DNA from 2 places in the Piscinibacter sp. HJYY11 genome. Region 2 is predicted to be linked to the other one. Evidence: riboswitches for the same ligand, from Rfam matches in the RefSeq annotation. Region 2 holds a riboswitch; the other holds the start of a gene.

The links. Region 2 has a riboswitch for S-adenosylhomocysteine ahead of metH (methionine synthase). Riboswitches for the same ligand answer to the same signal wherever they lie in the genome.
Positions count from the first base shown of each region.
Region 1: linked by a shared signal. The riboswitch ahead of ahcY (adenosylhomocysteinase) and the one ahead of metH (methionine synthase) in region 2 are both predicted to bind S-adenosylhomocysteine.

Region 1 covers NZ_JAERQZ010000001.1:4,100,083-4,114,330, forward strand. The annotation lists gene JI745_RS19225 (RNA polymerase sigma-70 factor) at 1-685, shown strand, start outside; gene JI745_RS19230 (carboxymuconolactone decarboxylase family protein) at 747-1,226, shown strand; gene metF (methylenetetrahydrofolate reductase [NAD(P)H]) at 1,238-2,074, opposite strand; gene JI745_RS19240 (TlyA family RNA methyltransferase) at 2,088-2,846, opposite strand; gene ahcY (adenosylhomocysteinase) at 2,852-4,282, opposite strand; S-adenosyl-L-homocysteine riboswitch at 4,366-4,440, opposite strand; gene JI745_RS19250 (MFS transporter) at 4,592-5,824, shown strand; gene JI745_RS19255 (TetR/AcrR family transcriptional regulator) at 5,821-6,414, shown strand; gene JI745_RS19260 (HAD-IIB family hydrolase) at 6,411-7,211, shown strand; gene JI745_RS19265 (YbfB/YjiJ family MFS transporter) at 7,216-8,400, shown strand; gene JI745_RS19270 (MBL fold metallo-hydrolase) at 8,397-9,341, shown strand; gene JI745_RS19275 (DNA glycosylase AlkZ-like family protein) at 9,345-10,442, opposite strand; gene JI745_RS19280 (SDR family oxidoreductase) at 10,552-11,316, shown strand; gene JI745_RS19285 (carboxymuconolactone decarboxylase family protein) at 11,404-11,964, shown strand; gene JI745_RS19290 (response regulator transcription factor) at 12,036-12,692, shown strand; gene JI745_RS19295 (ATP-binding protein) at 12,706-14,248, shown strand, end outside.
Region 2 covers NZ_JAERQZ010000001.1:3,696,679-3,710,926, forward strand. The annotation lists gene JI745_RS17185 (DUF1501 domain-containing protein) at 1-484, opposite strand, end outside; gene JI745_RS17190 (DUF1800 domain-containing protein) at 499-2,253, opposite strand; gene metH (methionine synthase) at 2,454-5,192, opposite strand; S-adenosyl-L-homocysteine riboswitch at 5,277-5,363, opposite strand; gene JI745_RS17200 (OmpA family protein) at 5,515-6,165, shown strand; gene JI745_RS17205 (HD-GYP domain-containing protein) at 6,254-7,459, shown strand; gene JI745_RS17210 (homocysteine S-methyltransferase family protein) at 7,460-8,512, opposite strand; gene JI745_RS17215 (bifunctional diguanylate cyclase/phosphodiesterase) at 8,535-10,682, opposite strand; gene JI745_RS17220 (ATP-binding protein) at 10,802-13,111, opposite strand; gene JI745_RS17225 (DUF3567 domain-containing protein) at 13,226-13,501, opposite strand; gene JI745_RS17230 (DUF3108 domain-containing protein) at 13,571-14,248, opposite strand, start outside.

The DNA of each region.
Region 1 (14,248 bases), 400 kb from region 2:
CCGGCTGCGGGCGACCAGGGTGGCGCGCGAGCACTACACCGGCATGTGGTTGCCGGAACCGGTGCTGACCGAGTCGGCCGACAGCCCGCAGGACCTGCTGGAGCGTGCCGACGACCTCTCGGTCGCGTTCCTGATGCTCTTGGAGCGGCTCTCGCCAGAGGCGCGTGCGGCCTTCCTGCTGCGCGAGGTGTTCGACGTCGACTACCCCGAGGTCGCCCGCATGGTCGGCAAGGCCGAGCCGGCGTGCCGGCAACTCGTCAGCCGCGCGAAGAAGCAGCTCGCCGACGAGCGGCCGCGCTACCGCGTGACGCCCGACACGCACCATCGGCTGCTCAGCCAGTTCGCACAGGCGATGACGCAAGGCGACTTCGGCGCCCTGCGCGCCATGCTGAGCGAGGAGGCCGAGCTGATCGGCGATGGCGGCGGCAAGGTGCTCGCCTTCCCGAAGCCCCTGCAGGGCGGGCAGCGCATCGCCCAGCTCTTCTACGCGGCACACCGCAAGCTGCACGAGCGCCAGCGCGTGCAGCTTGTGCGGCTCAACGGCGAGTGGGGCCTGCTGCGCTTCATCGATGGCGCACTCGAATCGGCGCAGACCTTCGAGACCGATGGCGAGCGCATCCTGCGCATCCGCGTGCAGCGCAATCCCGACAAATTGGCCCGCATCGCCGCTGCTGTCACAGGTTGAAGGGCTCGCACGTCTTGTTGGGCATGGAAGCCGTTTCCATCAACCCACAGGAGTGAACGACATGACCCAGCGCATCAACTACATGCAGCAATCGCCCGAGCTCTTCAAGAAGTACCTCGAGTTCAGCACCGCGGCCAAGGGCGGCGCGATCGACGCGACGATCCAGCACCTGATCGAGATCCGCGCCTCGCAGATCAACGGCTGCGGCTTCTGCGTCGACATGCACGTCAAGCAGGCCACGATCCACGGCGAGCGCCCGCTACGCCTGCACCACCTCGCGATCTGGCGCGAGTCGACGCTCTTCTCGCCGCGCGAGCGGACGGCGCTGGCCTGGACCGAAGCACTCACCACGCTGGGTGCGCACGGTGTCGGCGATGACGTCTACGACAAGGTGCGCACGCAGCTGTCGGAGAAGGAGCTGTCGGACCTGAGCTTCCTCGTGATGGCGATCAACGGCTGGAACCGGCTCAACGTTGGCTTCCGCGGCGTGCCGGGCTCGCACGACAAGGCGTTCGGGCTCGACAAGGCCGGGCTGTCCTGAGGCGTTCGACTTCAGGCGTGCAGGCCGAGCCGGCGGCAGATCTCGAGCGGCGCCACCGACTGGTTCATCGTGTACAGGTGCAGCGCCGGCACACCGCCGGCGATCAGCTTCTCGCACAGCGCGGTGACCACGTCGAGGCCAAAGGCCTTGATGGAATCGACGTCGTCGCCATACGACTGCAGGCGCAGCCGGATCCAGCGCGGGATCTCGGCGCCGGAGTTGTCGGCGAAGCGGATGATGCCGGCGGAGTTGGTGATCGGCATGATGCCGGGCACGACCGGGATGTCGGCGCCAACCTTGCGGGCCTCGTCGACGAAGCGGAAGTAGGCGTCGGCGTTGAAGAAGAACTGCGTGATCGACGAGTTGGCGCCCGCGCGCACCTTGGCGAGGTAGGCGTTGAGGTCGTCCTGCGGCGAACGTGCCTGCGGGTGCATCTCGGGGTACGAGGCCACTTCGATGTGGAAGTGGTGGCCGGTCGCTTCGCGGATGAACGCGATCAGGTCGCTGGCATAACGGAACTCACCGAAGCCGCCGTAGCCGCTCGGCAGGTCGCCGCGCAGCGCGACGATGCGCTTGATGCCGGCGGCCTTGAACTGCTCGATCTTGGCCAGCACCGACTCGCGGTTGGCACCGATGCAGGTGAAGTGCGAGGCCGCGTCCACGCCCTCGGCGAGGATGGCCTGCACGGCCGCCAGCGTGCCGTCTTGCGTGGAGCCGCCGGCGCCGTAGGTCACCGAGCAGAACTCCGGCTTGAGCGCGTAGAGCTTCTGGCGCACGACGGCCAGCTTCTCGACGCCCTCGGGTGTCTTGGGAGGGAAGAATTCCAGGCTGATCGGAAGTCTCTTCATCGTCTGTCCTTGCTCAGGCGGGCTGCTTCGCCCACACGAAGAATTCGGTGTTGCCGTTGCCGCCCTGGATGGGGCTCTGGAAATACTGCTGCACCTTCAGGCCCTGCGCCTTGCAGGCCTGCCACAGGCGGTTCTCGACTTCGACGAAGTGCGCCGGGTCCTTCACAATGCCGCCCTTGCCGATCTGCGCCGGCTGCAGCTCGAACTGCGGCTTGACCAGCAGCAGCAGGTGGCCGCCCGGCTTCAGGTAGGTCACCATCGTCGGCAGCACGTGCGTGGAGGTGATGAACGACAGGTCGGCGGTCACGAAGTCGAAGCTGTGCTCGGCATGCGCTGCTGCAAAGGCACTGCCCGCGACATCGCGTGCATTGATGCCTTCGTAGCTCGTCACGCGGGCATCGCCCGCGAGCTTCGGGTGCAGTTGCCCGTGGCCCACGTCGAGGCCGACTACCTTCGCTGCACCGCTCTGCAGCAGCGCATCGGTGAAGCCACCGGTGCTCTGGCCGAGGTCGAGGCAGCTCATGCCGGTCACATCGATGCTGCAGTGTTTCAAGGCCCCTTCGAGCTTGAGCCCGCCGCGCGACACGAAGCGCAGCTCCGCGTCGTCGGTGATCTCCATCTCGCAGTCTTCGGGCACGTCGAGGCCCGCCTTGTTCACCACGGCCCAGCCCTTGGGGCCGAGCCAGCGCACGGCGTTGCGCTCGATCAACCGTTGCGCGGCCGACCGGGTGGGCACGAGGCCCCGTTGAAGGATCAACTGGTCGGCGCGCATCGGGATCAGTAGCGGTACGTGTCGGGCTTGTACGGGCCCTGCTTCGGCACGCCGATGTAGGCGGCCTGCTCGTCGGTCAGCTCGGTGAGCTGCGCGTTCAGCGTGGTGAGCTGCAGGCGGGCGACCTTCTCGTCGAGGTGCTTCGGCAGCACGTAGACCTTGCCGATGTCGTACGAGTCGGGGTGCGTGAAGAGCTCGATCTGCGCGATGGTCTGGTTGGCGAAGCTCGACGACATCACGTAGCTGGGGTGGCCCGTGCCGCAGCCGAGGTTCACCAGGCGGCCCTTGGCGAGCAGGATGATGCGCTTGCCGTCAGGGAAGATCACATGGTCCACCTGCGGCTTGATCTCTTCCCACTCGTACTTCTCGAGCGACGCGACCTGGATCTCGTTGTCGAAGTGGCCGATGTTGCACACGATGGCGTTGTTCTTCATCGCCTTCATGTGGTCGTGCGTGATGACGTCCTTGTTGCCGGTGGTGGTGACGAAGATGTCGGCCTTGTCGGCAGCCCAGTCCATCGTGACCACGCGGTAGCCTTCCATCGCGGCCTGCAGGGCGTTGATCGGGTCGATCTCGGTCACCCACACCTGCGCCGACAGCGAGCGCAGCGCCTGCGCCGAGCCCTTGCCCACGTCGCCGTAGCCGGCGACCACGGCGATCTTGCCGGCGATCATCACGTCGGTCGCGCGCTTGATGCCGTCGACCAGCGACTCGCGGCAGCCGTAGAGGTTGTCGAACTTGCTCTTGGTGACGCTGTCGTTGACGTTGATGGCGCGGAAGGGCAGCGTGCCCTTGGCACTCATTTCCTTCAGGCGGTGCACGCCGGTGGTGGTCTCTTCGGTCACGCCGATGATCTGGGCCGACTTGCGGGTGTACCAGCTCGGGTCTTCCTTCAGCTTGGCCTTGATCGAGGCGAAGAGGCAGGTCTCTTCTTCGCTCGTCGGGTTGGCGATGACCGACGGGTCCTTCTCGGCCTTCTTGCCGAGGATCATCAGCAAGGTGGCGTCACCGCCGTCGTCGAGGATCATGTTCGGGCCTTCGGTGGCCGAGCCCTTGGGGCCGAACTCGAAGATGCGGTGGGTGAAGTCCCAGTACTCGGCGAGCGTCTCGCCCTTGTGCGCGAACACCGGGGTGCCGGCGGCCACCAGCGCGGCGGCGGCGTGGTCTTGCGTCGAGAAGATGTTGCACGAGGCCCAGCGCACTTCGGCACCCAGCGCCTGCAGCGTCTCGACCAGCACGGCGGTCTGAATGGTCATGTGCAGCGAGCCGGTGACGCGCGCGCCCTTGAGCGGCTGGGTCTTGGCGTACTCGGCGCGGATGGCCATCAGGGCCGGCATCTCGCCTTCGGCGATCTTGATTTCCTTGCGGCCCCAGTCGGCAAGCGAGAGGTCGCGGATGGCGTGGTCGGTGGTGGGTTTGAGGACGGCTGCGTTCATGTGGGGCTCCATGTCGATCAAGGAACCCGCAGACGGCTGACGATGAGAGAGGGATCTGTCCACTCACCCACGAGGAACCATCGTGCGGGTGAGCGCGGTTGCAATTCGATTTCCGAGCCTGGGGCACGAGGTGGTGCCTTGCAACGCTCCTCGGAAAGTGGGGCGGATTGTAGTGCAGCGCTTTTCGCGGCGCCATGTCGTTTTTGGCAGTCGCGACTGTCACCCCAGAGACTGACGGGATTTTCCGGCGGGCGCACGATGAGGTAAACCGATCGGTGTACCTTCCGGTCGCATCACGAGGAGACGCCGATGTCGAAACTGCGCGGCCTGGGGCCCGCCCTGCCCATCCTCATCGGCGCTTCGCTGATGCTCAGCCTCAGCATGGGCCTGCGGCAGAGCCTGGGCATCTTCATGCCGCCGCTCACCAAGGACGTGGGCATCTCGGTCTCCGACTTCACCCTCGCGGTGGCGGTGCAGAACCTCGCCTGGGGCTTCCTGCAGCCGTGGGCCGGCGCGGTGGCGGTGCGGCTGGGCTACAAGCGGCTGATGCTCGCCGGCTCGCTGCTCTACATCGTGGGCCTGGTGCTGCTGGCCACGGCTCAGGGTTTCATCAGCGTGCTGCTCGGCGCGGGCGTGGCGATCGGTGCCTCGATGGCGTTGACCGGGCCGGCGTTCGCGATGGCGGTGGCCTCGCGGGCGGTGTCGGCGGCGGTGCGCAGCTCGGTGCTGGGCATCGTGTCGGCCGCCGGCTCGCTGGGCGCGCTGATGGCCGCGCCGCTCGGGCAGGCGCTCGCGCAGACCTCGGGCTGGCGTGTCGGGCTCTATGGCTTCATCGTGCTGTCGCTCGTCATCCTGCCGGCCGCCTGGTACGCGGGCAAGGCCGACGCGATGCCCGTGCCGCCCTCGCCGGGCGGCGATGACAAGAGCGCCGGCGACGTGGTGAAAGGGGCGCTGCGCCATGCGCCCTTCGTCGTGATGACCGCGGCGTATTTCGTCTGCGGCATGCAGCTCATCTTCCTCACCACGCACCTGCCCTCGTACCTGGCGCTGTGTGGCATGGACCCCATGCTCTCGGCCCAGGCGCTCGGCGTGATCGGAGGGTTCAACGTGCTGGGCAGCCTCTTCTTCGGCTGGGCCGGCGGGCGCTGGAACAAGCTCCTGCTGCTCGGTGGCATCTACGTGCTGCGCTCGATCGGCATCGCCTGGTACTTCGTCACCGCCCCCACGCCGGGCAGCACGCTGCTCTTCGCCGCCATCATGGGATTCCTGTGGCTGGGCGTCGGGCCGCTCGTGGCCGGCTCAATCAGCGAGACCTTCGGCGTGCGCTGGCAGGCCATGCTTGGCGGCGTGGCCTTCATGAGCCACCAGGTCGGCAGCTTCGTCGGCGCGTATGGCGGCGGGCTCATCTACGACGCACTCGGCTCGTACACGCTCGCGTGGCAGATCGGCGTGGGCGTGGGCCTGGTCGCGGGCCTCGTGCAGTGCGCCGCGGCGGTCGCGAAGCCGCCCGGTCCCCGCACGCCGGTGCCGGTGCCTGCATGAAGAGCGCCGTCTCCGCGGTGCCGATGAAGGACCGCATCCTCGAAGCTGCCGACGCGCTCTTCTATGGCCAGGGCATCCAGGCCGTGGGGGTGGATGCAGTGGCGGCCCAGGCCGGCATCAGCAAACGCACGCTCTACAAGCACTACCCGAGCAAGGACGAGCTGGTGGCGGCCTACCTCGCGCGCCGCACCGGCCAGGCGATTCCCTTCGAGGGCCCGCCGGTCGAGCAGATCCTCGGGCTCTTCGACGGCCTGGCGAAGTGGTTCGGCAGCAAGCGCTTTCGCGGCTGCGCCTTCGTCAACGCGGTGGCCGAGCTGAGCGGCGAGCGGCAGCACCCGGCGGTGGGCGTGGCGTCGGAGCACAAGGCGCGGCGGCTGGCGCACGTGCAGGCCTTGCTGCAGCAGCTGAAGGTCGAGGAGCCGGCGCTGCTGGCCGAACAGCTGATGGTGCTGTTCGAAGGGGCGGTGGCGGTGTCGATGGTGCGCGGCGGCGACCCGCAGGTGGCCGCGTCGGCACGCGAGGCGGCCTGCGTGCTGTTGCGCCATGCCGGCGTTGCCCTCGGCCGCGATGCGCGAGACTCGGCCCGATGAATCCCATTCCCTCCCGCCCCTGGCCCGAGCTGCCCATCGAACACGCGCGCTCGGTGCTGGGCGTCTTGACCGACATCGACGACACGCTCACCACCACCGGCGCGATCACCGGTGACGCACTGAAAGCCCTGCACGACCTGCAGGCGGCTGGCATCCCCGTCATCGCGATCACCGGCCGGCCGATGGGCTGGAGCGAGCCCTTCGCGCGCCAGTGGCCGATCGCCGCCATCGTGGCCGAGAACGGCTCGGTGGCACTCTTTCGCGAAGGTGGCGAGCTGCGCATCGAATACGCGCAGGACGCACACACCCGCGAGCACAACGCGCGCCGCCTGCGCGAGGTGGCGGCACGGGTGGTGCGCGAAGTGCCCGGTGCGACGCTCGCGCAAGACAGCGCCGGCCGCGCCACCGACATCGCCGTCGACCACAGCGAATTCGTGCAGCTCGACCAGGCCCGCATCGACCAGGTGGTGGCGGTGATGCGTGAAGAGGGCATGACGGCCACCGTCAGCTCGATCCACATCAACGGCTGGTTCGGCGACCACACCAAGCTCTCGGGCGCACGCTGGATCGTGCAGCGGCTCCTCAAGCGCGAGCTCGATGCCGAACACGAGCGCTGGGTCTACGTGGGCGACTCCACCAACGACCAGCTGATGTTCGGGCACTTCCCCCTGAGCGTGGGCGTGGCCAACCTCGTGCACTTCCGCGAGCAGTTGCACACCTGGCCGACCTACCTCACGGTGGGCGAACGCGGGCAGGGCTTCGCGCAGGTGGCGCAGGCGCTGCTGGCCGCGCGCTGAAGGCATGGGCAGCACACGACCCTTGCCACCACTTGCCATCGCCACCGCGCTGGCGCTCGGCGCCGCGGTGTCGCTCGGGCTCGCACGTTTCTCGTATGCGCTGCTGCTGCCGCCGATGCGGGCCGACCTCGCCTGGAGCTACCTCACCGCCGGGGCGATGAACACCGCCAATGCCGCCGGCTACCTGCTGGGTGCGCTGCTGATGCCGCGTGCGCTCGCGCACTGGGGAGCGCGGCCCCTGCTGATCGCCGGCAGCGTCTCGGCGGCGGGCCTGCTCGCGGCGCACGGCCTGGCGCGCGCCGACAACACGCTCTATGCGCTGCGACTGCTCACCGGCGTGGCGAGTGCCGCGACCTTCGTGTCAGGTGGCCTGCTTGCAGCGCGCCTCACCGGCGCACCCTCGGGCCTCGTGCTCGGCATCTACTACGGCGGCACGGGCGCCGGCATCATCGCCTCGGCTCTGCTCGTGCCGCCGCTGGTGGCCTTGCCCGATGGGCACGGCTGGCGCTGGGCGTGGGCCGCGCTCGGTGCCGTCGCGCTGCTGGCCACGCTGGTCGCGGCGCGTGCGACCCGCGGGGTGGGCAGCGCTGCGGCGGCGGCTTCGGCGGCGCACGGCCCCTCGGGGTGGACGCGCCTCGGCTTCGGCCTGGCGTCGTACTTCCTCTTCGGCCTGGGCTACATCGGCTACATGACCTTCGTGGTGACGCTGCTGCGCGAGCAGCAGATGAGCCATGGCTTCATCACCGTCTTCTACGGCGCGCTGGGGGCGGGCGTGATCGCGTCGTCGTTCGTCTGGGCCGGGCTCCTGCAACGGCACCGCAGCGGTCGGCCGATGGCGGTGCTCAACGGCGTGCTCACCGTCGCGACCGTGCTGCCGGTGCTGAGCACGCACCCGCTGGCCGTGCTGGCCTCGGGCGTGCTCTTCGGCGGCGTGTTCCTGTCGGTCGTGGCGTCGACCACGGCCCTGGTGCGGCACAACCTCGCGGCGGCGGCCTGGCCGGCCGGCATCGCCGCGTTCACCATCGTGTTTGCGGCGGGGCAGATCGTGGGCCCGAGCCTCGTCGGCTGGCTGGCCGACGGGGCGGGCGGCCTGCGCGCAGGCCTCGCCGTGTCGGCCGGGGTGCTGGCCCTGGGTGCACTTCTGGCCTCCTGCCAGCGTGCCTTGCCGATGACGGAGCAGACTCCATGAGCATCAACCTGCGTGACGATCCCGCCTTGTCCGGCCTCACCGTCTTCGAGCGCGGCTGGCTGTCGTCGAACAACGTGCTGATCCACGCGCAGGGCGACGAGCCCGGCGCCGTGCTCGTCGACAGCGGCCACGTCTCACACGCGGCGCAGACCGAAGCGCTGCTGCGCCACGCGCTGCAGGGCCGGCCGCTTGCGCGCATCGTCAACACGCACCTGCACTCCGACCACTGCGGCGGCAATGCCACGCTGCAGCGGGCCTTCGGTGCGCGGGTGATCACGCCCCCCGGCCAGGCCGAGGCGGTGCGGCGCTGGGACGAAGAGGCGCTGAGCTATGCGCCGACCGGCCAGCGCTGCGAACGCTTCACATTGCACGGCACGCTGTCGCCCGGCGAGGTGCTGCAGGCCGGTGGGCGGCGCTTCGAGGTGATGGCCGCGCCGGGGCACGACCCCGAATCGGTCATCCTCTTCGACGCGGCGAATGGCCTCTTGATCTCGGCCGATGCGCTGTGGGAGAACGGCTTCGGTGTCGTCTTCCCCGAGCTCGAAGGCGAGGCCGCGTTCGCCGACGTGGGCCGTGTGCTCGACGTGATCGAGCGCCTGCCCGTGCGCCTGGTCGTGCCGGGCCACGGCGGGCCGTTCACCGACGTCACCGCGGCACTCGCCCGCGCGCGTGCGCGGCTGGCGGCGTTCGTCAACGATCCGCAGCGCCACTCGCGCTATGCGGCCAAGGTGCTGGTGAGCTACCACCTGATGGAAGTGCAGGGCGAGACGCTGGCGCAGCTGCGCGAGTGGGTGGCCCGCACGCGCTACTTTGCGAGCGTCTGGACGCGTGCCGGGCAGGGCGAAGCCCCGTCACCGGCCGACTGGGGCGAAGCGCTGGCGCGCGAGCTGGTCGCCAGTGGTGCGGCGCGCTGGGACGGCGAGCGGCTGCTGGCCGGTTGAGCCTCAATCGAGCGCCAGAAACGTCGCCAGGCGTGCGAGGTCCGCGTCGAGCTCGCGGCGAAAGAGCGTGTCTCGCGGCGCGCGGCCGCTGGCGAAGCCGAGCTCGCGCGTGAGGGTGCCGGTGCCCGTCGAGAGATTGGCCCAGCCGATCACCTGGTCGCGCCACAGCAGCGGCAGCGCGTAGTAGCCGAGCTTGCGCTGCGCGGCGGGTGTGTAGGCCTCGAACTTGTACGTCCAGCCCCACAGCAGCTCGAAGCGGCGGCGGTCCCAGACGATGGGGTCGAAGGGGGCGAGCAGGCGCACTTCTTCGGCGGGTGCGTGTCGTGCGGCGCGCGGGTTCTCGTCGGCCGGCCAGTACCAGGTGGTGCCGTCGAGCTGCAGGCTCGCGAGGTGCTCGCGCGCGAGACGCATCGCCGCCTGGGTCTGCGTCTTCAGGTGCGGTGCGCCGTAGCCGAGCAACCGCGTGAGGTACACGAGGCTCGATGCAGGCAAGGGCGCGTATTTGCGGACGATGAGTTCGATCAGCGCGGCGGCACGCAGCGTGCGGCCGGCCGGGCTGTCGTCGCCTTGCGGATGCGCGGCCACTTCGTAGATGCGCGTACCGTTCTCGCGCCGCGCCACGCGCAGCAGGCCGCGGTAGTGCATGCCGTCGAGCAGCTTGGTGCTCGCGCTGGACGAGCCGCCCCAGTAGTTGGTGACGCGCCCGTGCGCGAAGTGTTCGTCGACCTCGCGCGGGTGCACCTGGCCGCGCTCGCGCACGAAGGCGAGCACCTCGTTGGCCTGGCGTTTGGTGGTGGGCTTCCAGGGGTGCGCCGCCACGCGGGGGTGCATCAGGGCGAGGTGCTCGCGCGGCAGGAAGCCGTAGTTGACGAAGCAGTCTTCCTCGACCGGCAGGCGTGCGTAGCGGCGCTCGAGGTCGCCGGCAAGGTAGCCCTTCACGCGGTGGCGCAGGGTGAGGTCTTGTGCGCGTGCTGGCGCACGGATCGGGTCGGCCTGCACGAAGCCCAGCTTCTGGATCGCACGCGCGAGCGTGGTGGGTGTGAAGAGCGTGCGTGCGACGGCGTAGCGGCGAAGGTCGTCGACGGTGAGGGTGGCGGGCATGCGTCGATTCTGTGGTGGGCGGGGTGCGGATGTACAGGTCCGGAAATGGCATGTCAGCAGGCTTGCAGCTTTCGACACTGCGGACTCCTCAACACACGTGGGAGCACACATGAAGGCATTGCAAGACAAGGTGGCATTGGTGACCGGCGCGAGCTCGGGCATCGGGCTCGCGACGGCGCGGCTCTTCGCACGCGAAGGCGCGAAGCTGGTGGTGGCGGCGCGGCGGCAGGCGCAGTTGAACGCGCTGGTCGACCGCATCGTCACCGAGGGTGGCGACGCCGTCGCACTGGCGGGGGATGTGCGAGACGAGGCGTACGCGCAGGCGCTCGTCGAGCTCGCGACCCAGCGCTACGGCGGCCTCGACATCGCGTTCAACAATGCCGGCACCTTGGGTGAAGTGGCGCCGATGCCGCAGCTCACACGCGAGGCCTGGCAGCACACGCTCGAAGCGAACCTCACGAGCGCCTTCCTCGGCGCGCGGCACCAGGTCCCGGCGATGGTGAAGCGGGGCGGCGGCTCGCTGATCTTCACCTCGAGCTTTGTCGGCCACACCGTCGGCTTCCCGGGCCTGGCGGCGTATGCGGCGGCCAAGGCGGGCTTGATCGCGCTCGCGCAGGTGACGGCAGCCGAGTTCGGCGCGCAGCGCATCCGTGCCAACGCGTTGCTGCCCGGCGGCACCGACACGCCCATGGCCGCACCGCTCGTCGGCACGCCTGAGGCGCGCGCGGCACTGTCGAGCCTCTTCGCGCTCAAGCGCATCGCGGCGCCGGAGGAGATCGCGCAGGCGGCGCTGTTCCTGGCGAGCGATGCATCGTCGTTCGTCACCGGCACCGCGCTGCTGGCCGACGGTGGGGTGTCGATCAACCGCAGTTGAGGTTTGGGGCGGCCGGACTTCTTGCTTTACTTTTCGTAGCGGCGCCACTAGAGTGGCTGCTATGAAAACAGAAGCAAGGAGCTTCCAATGACGGTCGCCACAGCACGCATCGCCCCCGCGGCGCCACCCTTCCCGCCCGAGGTCCAGGCCGCCATCGACCGCATCATGCCGCCCGGCATGCCGCCGCTGGTGCTCTTCACCACGCTGGCACGCGATCCGCGGCTCTTCGGCAAGTTCTTCGCCGGCGGCTTGCTCGACCGTGGCCACCTCACGCTGCGCCAGCGCGAGCTTGTGATCCATCGCACCACGGCGCTGTGCGGCTCGGAGTACGAGTGGGGCGTGCACGTGCGCGGCTTCGCCGCCAAGGCCGGGCTCGACGGTGCGCAGCTCGCCTCGACCGTGCATGGCAGTGCCGACGACGCCTGCTGGAGCGACGAGGACCGCGTGCTGATCCGCCTGTGCGACGCACTGCACCACGGCTGCGAGGTCGACGATGCGCTGTGGGCCTCGCTGCGCGCCCGGTTCAGCGAGCCGGCGTGCCTGGAGCTCTTGATGCTGTGTGGCTTCTACCGCACGGTCGCCTACCTGACCAACGCGCTGCGCCTGCCGCTCGAGGCCGGTGCTGCGCGCTTTCCCGAGGGTGAGTGATCCATCCTCCCTTGTTCTAAGGAGGTGAAAGAGCGCTCCCGCACGAGGCGCCATGAGAACATCCGAGCCTCATGGAGCCCATCACCGTCGCCCTGGTCGAAGACGATGCCCGCGTGCGCGAGCGCTTCCAGCGCGTCATCGCCGCGGAGCCCACCTTGCGCCTGCTGCATGCCGCCGGCACCGCGCAGGAGCTGCTGACCTGGTTTGCCGAAAACGCGGTCGACGTGCTGCTCGTCGACCTGGGCCTGCCCGACACGCCCGGCCTGGAGGTGATCCGCCAGGCGCGGCGCATGCAGCCGGCCTGTGCGGTGATGGTGATCACGATGTTTGCCGACGAGGCCAACATGCTGCAGGCCTTCGAGGCCGGCGCCGGTGGCTACCTGCTGAAAGACGGTACCGAGGCCGACCTTGCGGCGCACGTGCTGAGCCTGCATGGCGGCGGCTCGCCGATGTCGCCCATCATCGCCCGCCAGCTGCTCGTGCGCTGGCAGGCCAGCGCACCACCGACGGCGCCCCGCGTGGGCGTGCCGGTGGCGCTGTCGAAGCGCGAATCGGAAGTGCTCGACCTTATCGCCCGCGGCTTCATCTACCCCGAGATCGCCCAGCAGATGGGCCTGTCGGTCAGCACCATCCAGACCCACGTGCGCAACATCTACGGCAAGCTCGACGTGCACAACAAGACCGAGGCCGTGTTCGAGGCGCGGCAGCTGGGGCTTCTTCGCGGTTGATGGTGCGCAAGGGATGATGCGCGCCCTGTTCGTGTGGCTGGGCCTCTGCCTGGCGCTGTGCGCCGCACCTGCTGCCGCGGCCGACACCGTGATCACGCTCGACCGCGCCCAGGCCAGCCTGCACCCCGACGGCCTGAAGCCGCGCGATGGCGAGGTCGACCTCGCGCGCCGCTGGGACATCGACTTCCCGGGCCGCGACGGCCGCGCCACCTATCGGCTGGCCTTGCCGCCCCGCGCGCACGAGGAGCCGATGGCGCTGCTCTTCTCGCGCGTGGGCAACCAGGTGCTGGTGCAGGTCAACGGGGTGACGGTGCAGCGCCTGGGCACGCTGGGCGATCCGCTCTTCAATGCGGCGAAGACGCCCTACCTCGTCAGCGTGCCCGCATCGCTGCTGCACGCCGACCGACCCAACGAGTTGCGGGTCGACGTGACCATCCAGCGCCAGCGCTGGGGCGGCCTGTCGCTGGTGCTCTACGGCACGCAGGCGGCGGTGGAACCGCTCTACGACCAGCAGCGGCGCTGGCGCCATTTTTCGGCGGTGATCTTTGCGGTGAGCCTCACCGTGATGGGCGGGCTGGCCGGCGTGCTGTGGTGGCGCCAGCGTGACCCGCTGTATGGCTGCTTCAGTGCGGCGGCCTTCCTCGGCGTCGTGCGCAACCTCGACCAGGTCTGGCCCGACGTGCCGGTGTGGTGGCCGCTCTGGGGGGGCATCGCGGGGGTGGCGTACATCTGCCACCTGGCGCTGATCTGCCGCTTCGCGCTGCTGGCGCTTGGCGCTGCGCCGGCGTGGACAGGGCGTGCCATCTACTTCGTGATGGGGCTTGCCTCGGTGCTGTCGATCGCCTCGTTTGCGCTCGCGAAGCCGATGCTCTACACCGCCGGGCTGGCCCTGCTGGTGCCGGTGGGCCTGACCACGCTCGCAATCATCGTGCGTGCGGCCTTCCAAGGGCGGGGTCGCTTCGGCTGGCTGCTCGTGGTGGCGGCGGTCATCGCGGTGGGCGCCGGCATCTACGACCTGAGCTTCGTGCGCTTCAGCCACTCGACCGGCCTGCGCAACAACCTCACCCCGCACGCGATCTTCCTCTTCGTGCTGATCATGGCGGGGCTGGTGGCCGAGCGCTACAGCCGCTCGGTGGCCGATTACCGTGCACTCAATGCCAACCTCGCGCAGCGTGTCGCCGAGCGCGAGCAGCAACTGCACCAGGCCTTCGGCGACCTGCAGAAGCAGCAGCAGGAGCAAGCCGTGCTCACCGAGCGCCAGCGCATCATGCGCGAGATCCACGATGGCGTGGGCTCGCAGCTGGTGGGCCTCTTGAGCATGGTCGGCCAGCGAAACACCGACCCGCAGGTGCTGGAAGAGCACGTGAAGCAGGCGCTCGACGAGATGCGCATGGCCGTCGACTCCCTCCAGCCGGTGCATGGGGACCTGGTGGCGGTGCTGGCGACCTTGCGCTATCGCCTCCAACCGCGCCTGGCCGCTGCGGGCGTGCAGGTGCGCTGGGACGTGTCGCAACTGCCGACCCTGCCGCAGCTGTCACCGCAGTCGGTGCTGCAGG
Region 2 (14,248 bases):
GGAAGATCAGCGGCCCGGCGTTGGCGATGACGGCCAGGCGGCTGCCGGTCGGGGCGTTGAACAGCGCCTGCATCTCCGTCATCGCCGGGTGCAGTGCGAAGCTGCGGGTGTTGTTGACCGGCGAGGCGGTGAAGTTCGGGCTGAGCGGCAGCACGCCACCGAGCGCCGCCGGCGAGGCGCGTGCGGCCGTGGGGTCGGGGGCGGTGCCCACCGGGCGCAGGGCGATCGGGTCGGTGCCCGTCGCGCGCACGGTCTGGTAGGCATTCCACGACGCGGCGTCGGTGGGCAGCACCATGTTGGCCGAGTCGTTGCCGCCATAGAGGAAGAGGCAGACGATGGCCTTGTAGCCGGGCGCCGTCTGCGCCACTGCGGCGTTCATCGTCGCGAGGTTGAGCGCGAAGGGCAGCCCGGCTGGGCCCACCGTGCCCGAGAGGATGGCGGCGCGGCGCAGGAATTCGCGGCGGGAGGCGTGGTCGTGTCGCATGAATCGGCTCCCTCTTATTTCTGGACCAGGTAGTCCGGCGACGCCATCGTCAGCAAGATGGCGATGAAGACCCGCTCGCGGCGTGCGGTGTCGATGTTGGTCTGGTTGGTGGCCGGGATGCTGCGGCTGGTGACGGCGGCGATCACCTGGTCGCGGTGGGCCGTGGTCATCTGGCCCGACATCAGGAGCCAGTTCAGCCGGTCGACGAGTGCGGTGGCGTTGTCGGCGATGGCGGTCTCGGCGCTGAAGTCGAGCTGGATGTCGCGGCCGGCGTTCACCGTGAGCCAGGTTCCGCGCAGGTAGTTGAGGTAGCCGGCCACCGACACTTCATTGGCCAGCTGCAGCTCGGGCGAGACCAGCCCCGCCGCGGCGGCGGCGCTGTTGGGTGGCGTGAAGCCGGGGCGGTAGAAGTTGAAGACCGAGGGCGAGCGCATGGCCGTCTGGCTGAGGCGGCTGGCCGGGTCATCGGTGTTGTCGATGCCGGTCCAGTTGCCGGTGGTCGAGCGGGCCTTGAACGCGCGCAGGAAATGCGACAGGCGCAGCAGCGGCTCGCGCACCTTGCCGTAGCTCGGGCTCGACAGGTCGGGGTTGCGCGCCTCGGGGTCGAGCAGGATGGCGCGCCACACCGCCTTCATGTCGCCGCGCACGCCGCGGCCGTTGTTGTTGAAGGCCGAGGCCACGCGGCCGACGTAGGCCGGGCTCGGGTTGCTGGTGACGATGCGCTGGATCAGGAGCTTGCCGACGAAGGGGCCGACGTTGGGGTGGTTGAAGATGGTGTCGAGCGCGAAGCGCAGGTCGGCGTCGGCATCGGCCGTGGTGCTGGCCGGGATCGTGCGGCCGAGGAAGCGTTTCTCGCTGGTCGAGTGGAAGGCGTTGTACGCCTGCATCGGCTGCCAGTCGCGGTCGGGGTGTGCATCGGCGCCGCCGAAGCGCCGGTTGGTGCGATCGGCAAGGTTGGGGCCGGCGTACCAGCTGAAGCCGGTGAAGACCTTGGCCAGGCCTTGGATGTCGGCGTGGGTGTAGGTCTCGGTCTCGGTGCCGCCGCGCAGCGTGCCGTCGTTGTTCAGCTCGTACAGGCCGATCGAGAACAGCTGCATGATCTCGCGCGCAAAGTTCTCGTCGGGCACCCGGCCGGTGGCGAGGTTCTCCTTCTGGTTGCGCATGTGGGTCAGGTAGATGCCCATCATCGGGTGCAGGCTCACGCGCTCCAGCAGGTCGCGGTAGTTGCCGAAGGCGTGTTCGGCCAGCATGTCGTAGTACGAGGTCACGCCGCGCGGGTTGTTGGCCAGCGTGCTGTCGGCGAACGAGATCACGAAGATCTGCGAGAGCGCAAACGCGGCGCGCTGGCGCAGCTGGTCGTCGCGCGACAGCGCCTGGGCCCAGTAGCTCTCGCGGAACTGCGCTGCGCTCGGGTCCTGCATCGCGGCGACGAGCTCGGCGTTGCGCCGGTCGTAGTGAGCGCGGTGCGGCAGGCGCGGCATGTTGAACTGCGCTTCGATCCAGGCGGCGAAGTTCGAGCGTGTCAACGCGCTGATCGAGGCCTCGGTGGGGCCGTAGGTGGCTTGCGTCAGGAAACGCGCTGCCTCGTTGCGCGTGGGCGCCGGGCCGGTGTTCGCGGGCAGTTGCTGCCCGCCTGCGTCGTCGTTCTCCTTGCCGGCGCCGCAGGCGACGACGAGTGCCGCCATCACCAGCGCCAGGCCGGTGCGCGTGCCCCGTTTCAGCCAGTCGCCTGCGCTCGGGCGCTTCTTCTCAAGATGAGTGCTGTCCACGATCCCCTCCGCGTGTCGTCATGTCTGACGCTTGCCGCGGATTGTTTGGGGCGATCACTCTCGAAAAGCGTGAATTGTTGGCAATCGATGTGCCACTTACCTCTCGCAACAGGGCAAATGGTGTCGATTCATGCACCCCGTGCGTGGGCTTGCATCGTTTGTAAGCGGATGCAAGCCCGGTCGTCTGGCGACAACAGCGGCTAGAGCAAGGGCGACAGCGCGCGCTCGGCCTGCTTCTCGTCGACCTGGTTGCGCTGGGCCCAGTCCTTCAACTGGTCGTCGCCGATCTTGCCGACGTTGAAGTAGGTCGCCTCGGGGTGCGCCATGTAGAAGCCGCTCACGCTCGCGGCGGGTGTCATCGCGAGGCTCTCGGTCAGGCCCATGCCGATGTCCTCGCACTGGAGCACGCGGAACATCTCGCGCTTGACGGTGTGGTCCGGGCAGGCGGGGTAGCCGGGGGCTGGGCGGATGCCGCGGTACTTCTCGGCGATCAACTCGTCGTTGCTGAGCGACTCGTCGGCCGCGTAGCCCCACAGCTCCTGGCGCACCCGCTGGTGCATGCGCTCGGCGAAGGCTTCGGCCAGGCGGTCGGCCAGGGCCTTGAGCATGATCGAGCTGTAGTCGTCGTGGTCGTCGAGGAACTGCTTCTCCTTCTTCTCGCAGCCGATGCCGGCGGTGACGGCGAAGAGGCCGATGTGGTCGGCCTTGCCCGAGCCCTTGGGGGCGATGAAGTCGGCGAGGCAGCGGTTCGGCCTTGCGACGCCGTCGATCACCGGGCGCTCGCTCTGCATGCGCAGGCCGTGCCAGGTCATCAGCACTTCGCGGCGCGACTCGTCGGTGTAGATCTCGATGTCGTCGTCGTTGACGGTGTTGGCCGGATACAGGCCGATCACGCCGTTGGCGGTGAGCCAGCGGCCCTTGATCAGCCGGTTGAGCATGCTCTGGCCGTCGCTGAACACACGGCGCGCCGATTCGCCGACGATCTCGTCCGTGAGGATGGCCGGGTAGGGGCCTGCCAGGTCCCAGGTCTGGAAGAAGGGCGCCCAGTCGATGCACTTGGCGAGCTCGGCCAGGTCGTAGTTCTTGAAGAGGCGCCGGCCGGTGAACCTGGGCGCCGGTGGGGTGTAGGCCGCCCAGTCGATCGGCGTCTTGTTGGCGCGTGCCTTCGCAAGCGTGACCAGCGGCGTGGCCTTCTTGTTGGCATGCTGGTGGCGCACCCGCTCGTAGTCGGCGTTGAGCTCGGCGATGTAGGCGCTGGCCTTCTCATCCGACAACAGGTCGCTGCACACGCTCACGCTGCGGCTCGCATCGGGCACGTAGACGACCGGGCCTTCGTAGTGCGGCGAGATCTTCACCGCGGTGTGCACGCGGCTGGTGGTGGCGCCGCCGATGAGCAGCGGGATCTTCTTCACGCGGAAGTAGTCGTCGCGCTGCATCTCGCCTGCCACGTGCTGCATCTCTTCCAGACTCGGCGTGATGAGGCCCGAGAGGCCGATGATGTCGGCGCCTTCCACCTTGGCGCGGGCGAGGATGTCCTGGCACGGGACCATCACGCCCATGTTGACCACCTCGAAGTTGTTGCACTGGAGCACGACGGTGACGATGTTCTTGCCGATGTCGTGCACGTCGCCTTTGACGGTGGCGATGACGATCTTGCCCTTGGCCTTGGCCTCGCCGCCGGCGTCGATCAGCGCCTGTTTCTCGGCCTCGATGTAGGGCAGCAGGTGCGCCACCGCCTGCTTCATCACACGCGCGCTCTTCACCACCTGCGGCAGGAACATCTTGCCTTGGCCGAAGAGGTCGCCGACGACGTTCATGCCGTCCATCAGCGGGCCTTCGATCACATGCAGCGGGCGGCCGCCCTCGGCCTTGATCAGCTGGTACACCTCTTCGGTGTCTTCGGTGATGAAGTCGTTGATGCCGTGCACCAGCGCATGCGAGAGGCGCTCGCGCACGGGCTTGGCACGCCAGGCGAATTTCGCGCTGTCGTCCTTGGCCGCGCCCTTGGCGGTCTCGGCGATTTCGACCAGGCGCTCGCCGGCATCCGGCCGGCGGTTCAGCACCACGTCTTCCACCCGCTCGCGCAGCGTGGGCTCGAGGTCGTCGTACACGCCCACCATGCCGGCGTTGACGATGCCCATGTCCATGCCCGCCTGGATCGCGTGGTACAGGAACACGGTGTGGATCGCTTCGCGCATCGGGTCGTTGCCGCGGAAGCTGAAGCTCACGTTCGACACCCCGCCGCTCACCTTCGCGCCCGGCAGGTTCTGCTTGATCCAGCGCGTGGCCTCGATGAAGTCGACCGCGTAGTTGTTGTGCTCCTCGATGCCGGTGGCGATCGCGAAGATGTTGGGGTCGAAGATGATGTCTTCCGGCGGGAAGCCGACCTCGTCGACGAGGATGCGGTAGGCCCGCTCGCAGATCTCGATCTTGCGCTCGAAGGTGTCGGCCTGCCCCTTCTCGTCGAAGGCCATCACGACCGCCGCGGCGCCGTAGCGCCGTACGAGCTTGGCCTGGCGTTTGAACTCGTCGACCCCTTCCTTCATCGAGATCGAGTTGACGATGCCCTTGCCCTGGATGCACTTGAGGCCGGCCTCGATCACCTCCCACTTCGAGCTGTCGACCATGATCGGCACGCGTGCGATCTCGGGCTCGGAGGCGATGAGGTTGAGGAAGCGCACCATCGATGCCTTGGCATCGAGCATCGCCTCGTCCATGTTGACGTCGATCACCTGGGCGCCGTTTTCCACCTGTTGGCGCGCGACGGCCAGGGCTTCCTCGAACTGCCCGTTGAGGATCATCCGTGCGAAGGCCTTGGACCCGGTGACGTTGGTGCGCTCGCCGATGTTGACGAAGAGCGTGCCCTCGCCGATGGTCACCGGTTCCAGGCCGGACAACTTCATGGGCGGGACGTGGGTGGGTTTGGCGGCGGCGGTCATGGCGTGGTTCGAAACGGGAACTGCGCATGCGCCAGGGTGCTCACCCGCGGCGCATGCGCTCGATCGGTGGATCCGGGGGCATGCAGGGGGTGAGCGTCGTTGCGAGCTTCCAAGCCTGGCGGCGCTGGCTTCTGGGGGAAGCCGGGCGCCGTCGCAACGCTCCTTGGAAGCCGCGGATTTTAGACGCCAGCCACCTTGTGCGATAGCCGCACGGCGAGACTTTCTGGGCACCCGGATCTCGTTACAACCCCGCGCAGCTTCCCTGCAACGCATGGGGTTACAGGCGCTCCAATCGTCGCTCGTCACCAAAATCGATTCCACCATGACGCCTTCCTGCTCGCCTCCTCGCCTGCTCCAGCTGCTGCTTGCAGCGCTTGCCACCGGCTCCCTCGCGGGGCTGCTCAGCGGCTGCGGCTCGCCGCCACCCAAGCCCGTGCCCGCGGTGGCCACCTCGGCGCCGGGCTCGGCTGCCGGCCCGGTCTACGGCAAGGGCACGACCGAGGGCAAGGGCTTCTCGCCGCAAATGGAAGCGGCCGAGCGCCAGCTGAGCAGCGCCTTGAGCGGCACCGGCGCCTCGGTTGCGCGGACGACCGACGAGCGCATCTGGATCACGCTGCCCGGCGACCTCACCTTCCAGCCCAACCGCTCGGCGCTGAAGCCGGGCGCCACGGCGGTGCTCGACAAGATCGTGCTGTCGCTGCGGGGCCTGCCCACCGCCGATCTGCGCATCGTCGGCCACACCGACGCCAAGGGCGCCGCCGCCGCCAACGATGCCCTGTCGCTCGACCGTGCGGCCAGCACCCGCGACTGGCTGGTGGCGCGCGGCATGTCGCCGGTGCGCATCGCGGTCGCCGGGCGCGGCTCGCGCGACCCGCTGGCCAGCAACGACGACGAGGCCGGGCGTGCGACCAACCGGCGCGTGGAGATCCTGGTCGGCGAAAAGCCGCGCAACAACACGGCCACTGCGAAGTAAGCCGGCTCTCACGCCTCAAGTTGGGCGCGGGCGGGTCGAAAACCCAAACAGGGTGCCCGGTTCGGGCATCCGGTTTTCCACGACCGCCATGCCCGTCATCCAACTGCCCCCCGAGATCCTGCGCACCGGCCACCCGGCGCCGGTGTCGGTGCGCGACGCCACCGGCCACCTGCTGCTGGCCAAGGGCGTGATGGTGGCGACCGAAGCGCAGCGCCAGCGCCTGGTGTCGCGCGCGCTCTACGTCGACGAACTCGAGGGCGACCTGCTCAAGCGGGCGCTGGCCGGCAAGCTCGATTCCATGCTGCGGCAGAACGCCAAGCTCGGCCACATGGCCCGCGCCGAAGTCGGCGAGGTGGTGATGGCCAGCAGCGGCACCGCGGCCGTGGCCGTCGACCCGGTCACCGCCTGGGCGAACCTGCAGATGCGCGGCCGCGCGCTGCTGCAAAGCCCTGCGCCGGCCGACTTCATCGCCAAGCTCGACAAGTACCAGGCCGAAGTGCTGGCGCTCACCGAGGCCGATGCCGACCTGGCCTTGCTGCTGCTGGTGCAGGCCACCTGCAGCGATGCCCACCACTACAGCGTGACCCACGGGTTGCTGGTGGCGGTGCTGTGCGAGCTGGCGGCACGCCAGATCCCTTCGTTCACGCCCGACATGCGCCACTCGCTGCGCTGTGCGGCGCTGACGATGAACATCGCGATGACCGCGCTGCAGGACCAGCTGGCCCTGCAGGAAGAGCCGCCGGCGCCGCAGCAGCGGGCCTTGATCGACAACCACGCCGAGCGTGCGGTGGCCTGCCTGAGCCAGGCGGGCGTCGGCGATGCGCTGTGGCTGGAGGCGGTGGAGCACCATCACGACACGACTCCCGGCCCCTTGGCCGGCCAGCGCCCGGGCCTGCAACTGGCCCGGCTGCTGCAGCGGGCCGACATCTTCTCGGCCCGCCTGAGCATGCGCCGCGCGCGCCCGGCGCTGGCCGCCTCGGCGGCGATCAAGGCCGCCTACCTCGACGAACACCAGCAGGCCGACGAGGCCGGCAAGGCCATCATCCAGGCGACCGGCATCTACCCGCCGGGCAGCTTCGTGCGCTTGTCGAGCGGTGAGCTCGCGGTGGTGTTGCGCCACGGCGCGCATGCGAAGGCGCCGAAGGTGGCCAGCATCGTGAGCAAGAGCGGCACGCCGCTCGTGGAGCCGACCGTGCGCGACACGCGGCTGCGCCCGCACGACGTGACGGGCGGCGTCGCGCCTCAGGAGGTGAAGGTGCGGCTCAACATGGAAAAGCTGCTGAGCCTGGCTTGATCAGGCGGCGACCAGCCCGCTGAACAGCGGGTCGTGCTTGGCCCGCGGCCGGTAGGCCGACACCTTCTTCGCGATCTCGGCAATGTGCGCCGGCGTCGTGCCGCAGCAGCCGCCCGCGATGTTGAGGAAGCCCGACTTCGCGAACTCTTCCAGCAGCCCGCCGGTGATGTCGGGTGTCTCGTCGAAGCCGGTGTCGCTCATCGGGTTGGGCAGGCCGGCGTTCGGGTAGCAGCTGATGTAGGTGTCGCCAGCCACCTTCGAGAGTTCCTCGATGTACGGCCGCATCAGCGCCGCACCGAGCGCGCAGTTGAGGCCCACCGCGATCGGCTTGGCGTGGCGCACGCTGTGCCAGAAGGCGGTGACGGTCTGGCCGGACAGGATGCGGCCCGAGGCGTCGGTCACCGTGCCCGAGATGATCACCGGCAGGCGCTCGCCGGTTTCTTCCATCAGCTCGTCCAGCGCAAACACGGCCGCCTTCGCATTGAGCGTGTCGAAGATGGTCTCGACGAGGAACAGGTCGACCCCACCCTCGAGCAGCGCACGCGCCTGCTCGAGATAGGCCTCGCGCAGCTCGTCGAAGGTGATGTTGCGGGCACCCGGGTCGTTCACGTCGGGGCTGATGCTCGCGGTGCGCGGCATCGGGCCCAGCGCGCCGGCCGCAAAGCGCGGCTTGTCGGGGGTGCTGTACTTGTCGCAGGCCTCGCGGGCCAGCTTGGCGGCGGCGAGGTTGAGCTCGCGCACCAGGTGGCCGAGCGCGAAGTCGTCTTGTGCCACGGTGGTGGCGCCGAAGGTGTTGGTCTCGATGATGTCGGCGCCCGCCGCGAGGTACTGCTCGTGGATCTCGCGGATCACCGCCGGCTGCGTGATCACCAGCAGGTCGGAATTGTTCTTCAGGTCCTTGTGGTGGTCCTTGAAGCGCTCGCCCCGCACCTGCTCCTCGGTGAGCTTGTAGCGCTGGATCATCGTGCCCATCGCGCCGTCGAGGATGGCGATGCGGTGCTTGAGGATCTCGGGCAGCGCCTGGGCGCGGGTGTAGGTTGCAGCGGCGTTCATGACGCCAATTGTAGAAACCGTGTCAAGACCCGGTTTCGTTCGCCGCTTCGGCTGGCTGGATGGACTGCGGCAACGTGTCGCCGAAGAGCGACGGCCGGAAGTCGAGCGCGCGCGGGCCTTCGTCGTTCATCGCCCACAGCACCAGCGCCTCGGGCGGCATGGGCTTGGCGAAGAGGTAGCCCTGCAGCTCGTTGCAGCCAAGCTGGCGCAGGATCTCCTGCTGCTGCTCGGTCTCGACGCCTTCGGCCACGACCTTGAGGCCGAGCGCCTGCGCGAGCTTGACCACGGCGTCGACGATGGCGCGCGCATCGGCGCTCGTCTCCAGGTCGAACACGAAGCTGCGGTCGATCTTGAGTTCTTCGGCGGCCAGCTGCCGCAGGTAGGACAGCGAGGAATAGCCGGTGCCGAAGTCGTCGATCGACAAATGCACGCCGATCGCCGACAGGCGCTCGATGACCTGCAGCGTCACACGCGTGTCGTCCATCGCGGCCGATTCGGTGATCTCGCAGGTGAGCAGCGAGGGGTCGATGTGGTGGCGCTCCAGCGCGTTGAGGATGCGCTCCACCAGGTCGGCCTGGCGCAGCTGGTGCACCGAGAGGTTGATCGCGACCCGCATGCGCAGGCCCTTGTCGCGCCAGGCGCGGATCTGCTGGCACACCTCTTCGATCAGCCAGTTGCCCAGTGCGTTGATGAGGCCGTAGCGCTCGGCCAGCGGGATGAAGATGTGTGGGCCGACCATGCCGCGCTGCGGGTGCTTCCAGCGCATCAGCGCCTCGGCGCCGGTGATCTGGCCGCTCGGCGCGTGGATCTTCGGCTGGTAGTGCAGCATCAGCTCGTGGTTGGCGATGGCGCGGCGCAGGTCCTGCAGCAGCTCCACCTGGTCGCGCGAGCCGGCCACCATGCGCTCTTCGAACATCGCATGGCTCGCGCCGCCGGTGCGCTTGGCATGCCGCATGGCGGCGGCGGCGTGGGCGATGAGGCGGGTCGAGGTGCCGTGCTCGGGATAGATCGCCACGCCCACGGTGCACGAGACGGAGATCTCGTGGTCGTCGATGCGGCAGGGGTCGTTCATGCTGGCGAGGATGCGGTCGACCATGTGCGCCGCGTCCTGCTGCGTGGGGTTGCCTTCCAGCAGCAGCACGAACTCGTCGCCGCCGGCGCGGGCGATCGCGTCGTTGGCGCTCGCCACCTTGCGCAGCCGCTGGGCCACTTCGCGCAGCACGGCGTCGCCGGTCGACTGGCCGAAGGATTCGTTGACGGCCTTCAGCCCGTCGACGTTGAGGAAGACCAGCGCCAGCCGGTGCCCCAGGCGGTCGGCGCGCACCGCGGCGACCTGCAGGGCTTCTTCCACCGCCGATCGGTTGGGCAACTCGGTCAGGCGGTCGGTCTGCGCGGCGCGCTTGACTTCATCGCGGGTGCGCTTGAGCAGCCGGCGAAAGCGCCCTTCGAGCACCGAGGTCATCAGCAACAGCGCGAGCAGGGCCGGCACGCCGAGGGCGGCGAGCGCCGCCACGGTGGCCGGCGTGGTGCGGCCCACGGCGAGCGACAGGGTGAGCAGCGGCACCGAGGCGGCGTGGAGCACGGCTGCGTTGCCGATGGCGATGGCGCCGCCCAGGCCCAGGGCCACGCCGACCTGCCACAACAGGCCGAGGTGCGGGCGGCGCCGACGCCGCTCCGCCACGATGGCAAGGGCCAGGCCGGCGCAGAGGCTCGCCAGCAGGGCGCCGCCGACGAGCAGCGGAATGTTCCAGTGCGGTGCCGGGCTCAGGCGCAGGGCCAGCAGGCCCAGCATCGGCACGCCGCAGGCGCCGACGCCCAGCGCCACGGCGGCGACCGTCACCCGGCCGAGCCCCAGGCGCGGGCGCGCACTCAGCTGCACGCCCACCACCGAGCTGACGAGCGCCAGCACCAGCGACGCGAAGACCCAGCTGCCGTGGTAGCCCATCGCGAAGGGCAGGGGCTCGTTGGCGACGGCAATGAAATGGGCGGCCCAGGTGCCACCGCCCAGTGCGATGGCAGAGGCCAGGCCGGCGCGCAGGGAGGTCGAGGCATGGCGCGACGACACGCCGCGCGCGAGATCGAGCGCGACGTAGGCGGCAAACATCGCCATCGCCGTGGAGGCAGCCCACAGCTCGGCGCGGAACCTCCACGTCAGAAAAGCCTCGTCCATCAGTTCCTCGGGAACATCGTTGTTCGAGGTTTATCGGCCGGCGGCGCCGAAAGCTTGATGCGAGGCGGCCTGGGCGGGGCGTGACGGATGTCTCGCTTCACCCCGGGCCGAGCCCCAACTCAGTGCAGGAAGCCGATTTCGCGGCGCCGCCGCACCTCGGGCTTGACCCGGTGCTCGGCCTCCAGCTGCGACAGGAACTCGTCGGGCGCAAACGCCACGCCCAGCACGTCGACCTGGCGCTTGACGGCCGCGAAGTCGCCGGGCGTGAGCGCATCGAGCTTGTGCAGGCGCTCGATCTGCTCGCGCGTGAGCGCCGCTTCGGCGCCGTCCAGCGCCTCGATCACGAACATGCGCTCGCGCTGCTCGGGCTTGAGCGGCAGGAAGCGGATCTTGAAGCTGAAGCGACGCAGTGCCGCCTCGTCCAGATCGTCGAAGAGGTTGGTGGTGCAGATGAAGACGCCGCCGAAGCGCTCCATGCCCTGCAGCATCTCGTTGACCTCGGTGACCTCGTAGTTGCGCTCGGCCATGCGCCGGCTGCGCAGGAAGCTGTCGGCCTCGTCGAGCAGCAGCACCGCGTTTTCCGACTCGGCCTCCTCGAACATGCGCGCCATGTTGGCCTCGGTCTCGCCGACGTACTTGCTGACGAGGTCGGAGGCCTGGCGCACGAGCAGCGGCCGCTGCAGCTCCTGGGCGATGTGCTCGGCGAGCGCGGTCTTGCCGGTGCCGGGCGCGCCGTGGAAGCACAGCGTGCCGTGGTTCTTGCGGCGCAGCGCTTCCACGATGCGCGGCAGCTCGAAGCGCGACTCAGTGTGCACGAGGCCCAGGTCGTACTGCGTGACCACGCGGCGCGCCGGGCGCTGCTGGCCGTGGCTGCCGAGCGCCTTGTCGGCGTTGCCGAGCTGGCGCTCGATCAGCGTTTCCATCGTCGGGCCATGGGGTGCGTCAGCCGCGAGCTTGGCGAACTTGACCGCGGTGCGCACCTGCGCCGGCGTGAGCGCGCGGCGCTCGGCCAGGCGCCCGATGAAGTCCTTCGACACGTCGACACCATCGAGTGCCTTGGTCACCAGCGCTTCGCGCGCGCCGGGCGGGGGGCTCTTCAGCTCGAGGTGGTACTGGAAGCGGCGGCGGAAGGCCGGGTCGATCTGCTCGATGCGGTTGGTGACCCAGATCACCGGCACCGGGTTGGTCTCGAGGATCTGGTTGACCCAGGCCTTGCCGCTCACGCTGCCCGAGACGGCGCCGTCGCTGGTGTCGAGCCGCGCCATCAGCTGGGCGGCGTCGGTCGAGATGGGCGGGAACACGTCTTCCACCTCGTCGAAGAGCAGGGCGACCTGCGGGCTGCCCTTGAGGAAGACCTGGCTGATCTGCAGCGAGCGGTAGCGGTCGCGGCCCGAGAGCGAGTTGCCGTCGCGGTCGGCGTATTCCACTTCGTAGAGCTGCAGGCCGGCGGCCTGCGCGGCCACTTTTGCGAGCTCGGTCTTGCCGGTGCCGGGCGGGCCGTAGAGCAGCACGTTGACGCCCGCCTCCTTGCGCGCCACCGCATTGCGCAGGAGCGAGGTCAGCACCTGCTGGTCCTCGCCGACGAAATGGAAGTCGGTCGCGGTGAGCTCGCTCTTGGTGGCGGGGCGGGTGAAGACGGCCATCAGGTCCGACGGGCCTTCGTAGTGGCGCATCAGCACCGGCGGCAGCTGCTCGCTCACCTTCATCAGGTCGGCGAGGTCGGTGATGTTGTGCTCGGAGATGAGGTTCTCGACCATGCCGGTGCGCTCGAGCCGCGAGCCGGCGCGCAGCGCCTCGGCCACGTCCTGCTCGTTGACGCCGGCCACCGCGGCGATCGCGGCATAGGCCTCCTGCGCATTCGAGACCTTGAACTCGACCAGCAGGCCGCGCAGGTCGCGCTGGTAGCGGGCGAGCGTGCCATAAAGCAGCAGCGCGCGCTCGGCCGGGTTGAGCTGCAGCAGGCCGGCGAGCGCATCGATGTTCTTCTGGACGAGGGTCGACTCCTTCTTCAGGCTGCGGTCGAGCCAGTCGGCCGTCGCGCCCAGCACCGAGAGCAGGTCTTTCGGGGCGTCCTTGATGTATTCGTCGATGTAGAAGAAGAGCGTGCCCTCTTCGTAGGGGCCGTTCCACGCGCCGTGGCGCTGCATGAAGACGGCATCGGTGAGCGCCTCGTGGCCGTTCCAGTGTTCGTTGCCCTTGCAGCGCTTGTTGAGGAAGGCGCGCAGGCGCGCGAGCACGGTGGCGGGCCACACCAGGTGCTTGCCGGTGAGCGCGAGCAGCCCGTTCCAGTCGCGGCGCACGTTGAAGCGGCCGGCATGGCGCACCGTCAGCGTGAGCACGAACTGGGAGCACATGCGGTCCAGCACCGGCGCCTCTTTCAGGCCGGGTGACAACACCATCCGTGCGTCAGGGTGACTGGACGTCGCCATCGACGGAACTCCCGCGGGAAAAGAAAGACTGCGGGGCCATCTTGGCGCAGCGTGCGCCAGGATGGCAAGTCCTTTTCAACCCAGGGATTCGTCGGGGCGCGGAGTGCGTCTCGCTCAGTGCATGACCACGGGATGCTGCATCAGCGAGGTGTAGCGCGAGATGTAGTCGTCGATCTCTTCTTCCGAAGGCTCGCCGTCTTCGATCAGGGCCTCGACGCCGAGCTTGAAAGTCTCGGCCATCGCCCCCTCGATGAAGATCTCCTTGCGTGCGAACTTGTCCACGATCTCGTAGCCGCCGCGCGTGAGGGCGCTGTCGAGGCGCGTGGCGTCGGCGTTGAGCCCGTCGAACTGGAGCACGGCGAAGCTGTCGGAGTTGTAGAGCATCTGCATGGCGTTTTCTCCTTCACCCCACCTCGGGGTGAAGCGTGCCGTTTCAAGCCATGCCGGGATACAGGGCCCTCAGGTCGGCGGGTGTGAGGATTGGAGCCTCAGATCCCAGTGAGAGTTCTCTGTAGTTTGTTTCGCGCGCACCGGCAGGTAATGCAGGCTCGGGGCGAGCCACACCTCCACACGGGTGTCATGGGGTTTGCGCGGCTCGCGCAGCAGCTTCACCGTTTTCACGGCACCGTCGGGTGTGCTCACTTCCTCGGTGCCGGTGACCTGGAAGGCCCACACATCGGAGTCACCGCGCGCGCCCACCACGTGCAGCACCACGCGCGAGCCGGTGGCCACGCGCTTGGGTTCGGCCAGCGCGATCGCGGCGAGCTGCAGCATCCAGCTCAGCCGGTCCTGGCTGCCCTGCAGCAGCGGGAACTCGGCCGGGTTGCCTGAAAACGTGATCTTGCCGGCCTGGCGCTGGAAGTTGGCCGCCTGCTCGCCGCGGCCGCGGCGCTGGTCGGTGTAGCGCGTGGGGGCGAGGCCGGCGTTGTCGATGCTGCCCTGGCTTGCCAGCGTGATGATCTTCATGCCCACCACGCGTCCTTCGAGTCGCGCTTCGTAGTTCGTGCCTTGGGGGCGCCACACGAGCTCGCCGTTGCCCGTCCAGCGGCCGTAGGTGAGCTCGTAGCTGAGCGTCATCGCGGGCGGCAGCTTCGTGCGGTAGACGGGCACGTCGTTCTGCGTGATGTCGGCGATGGG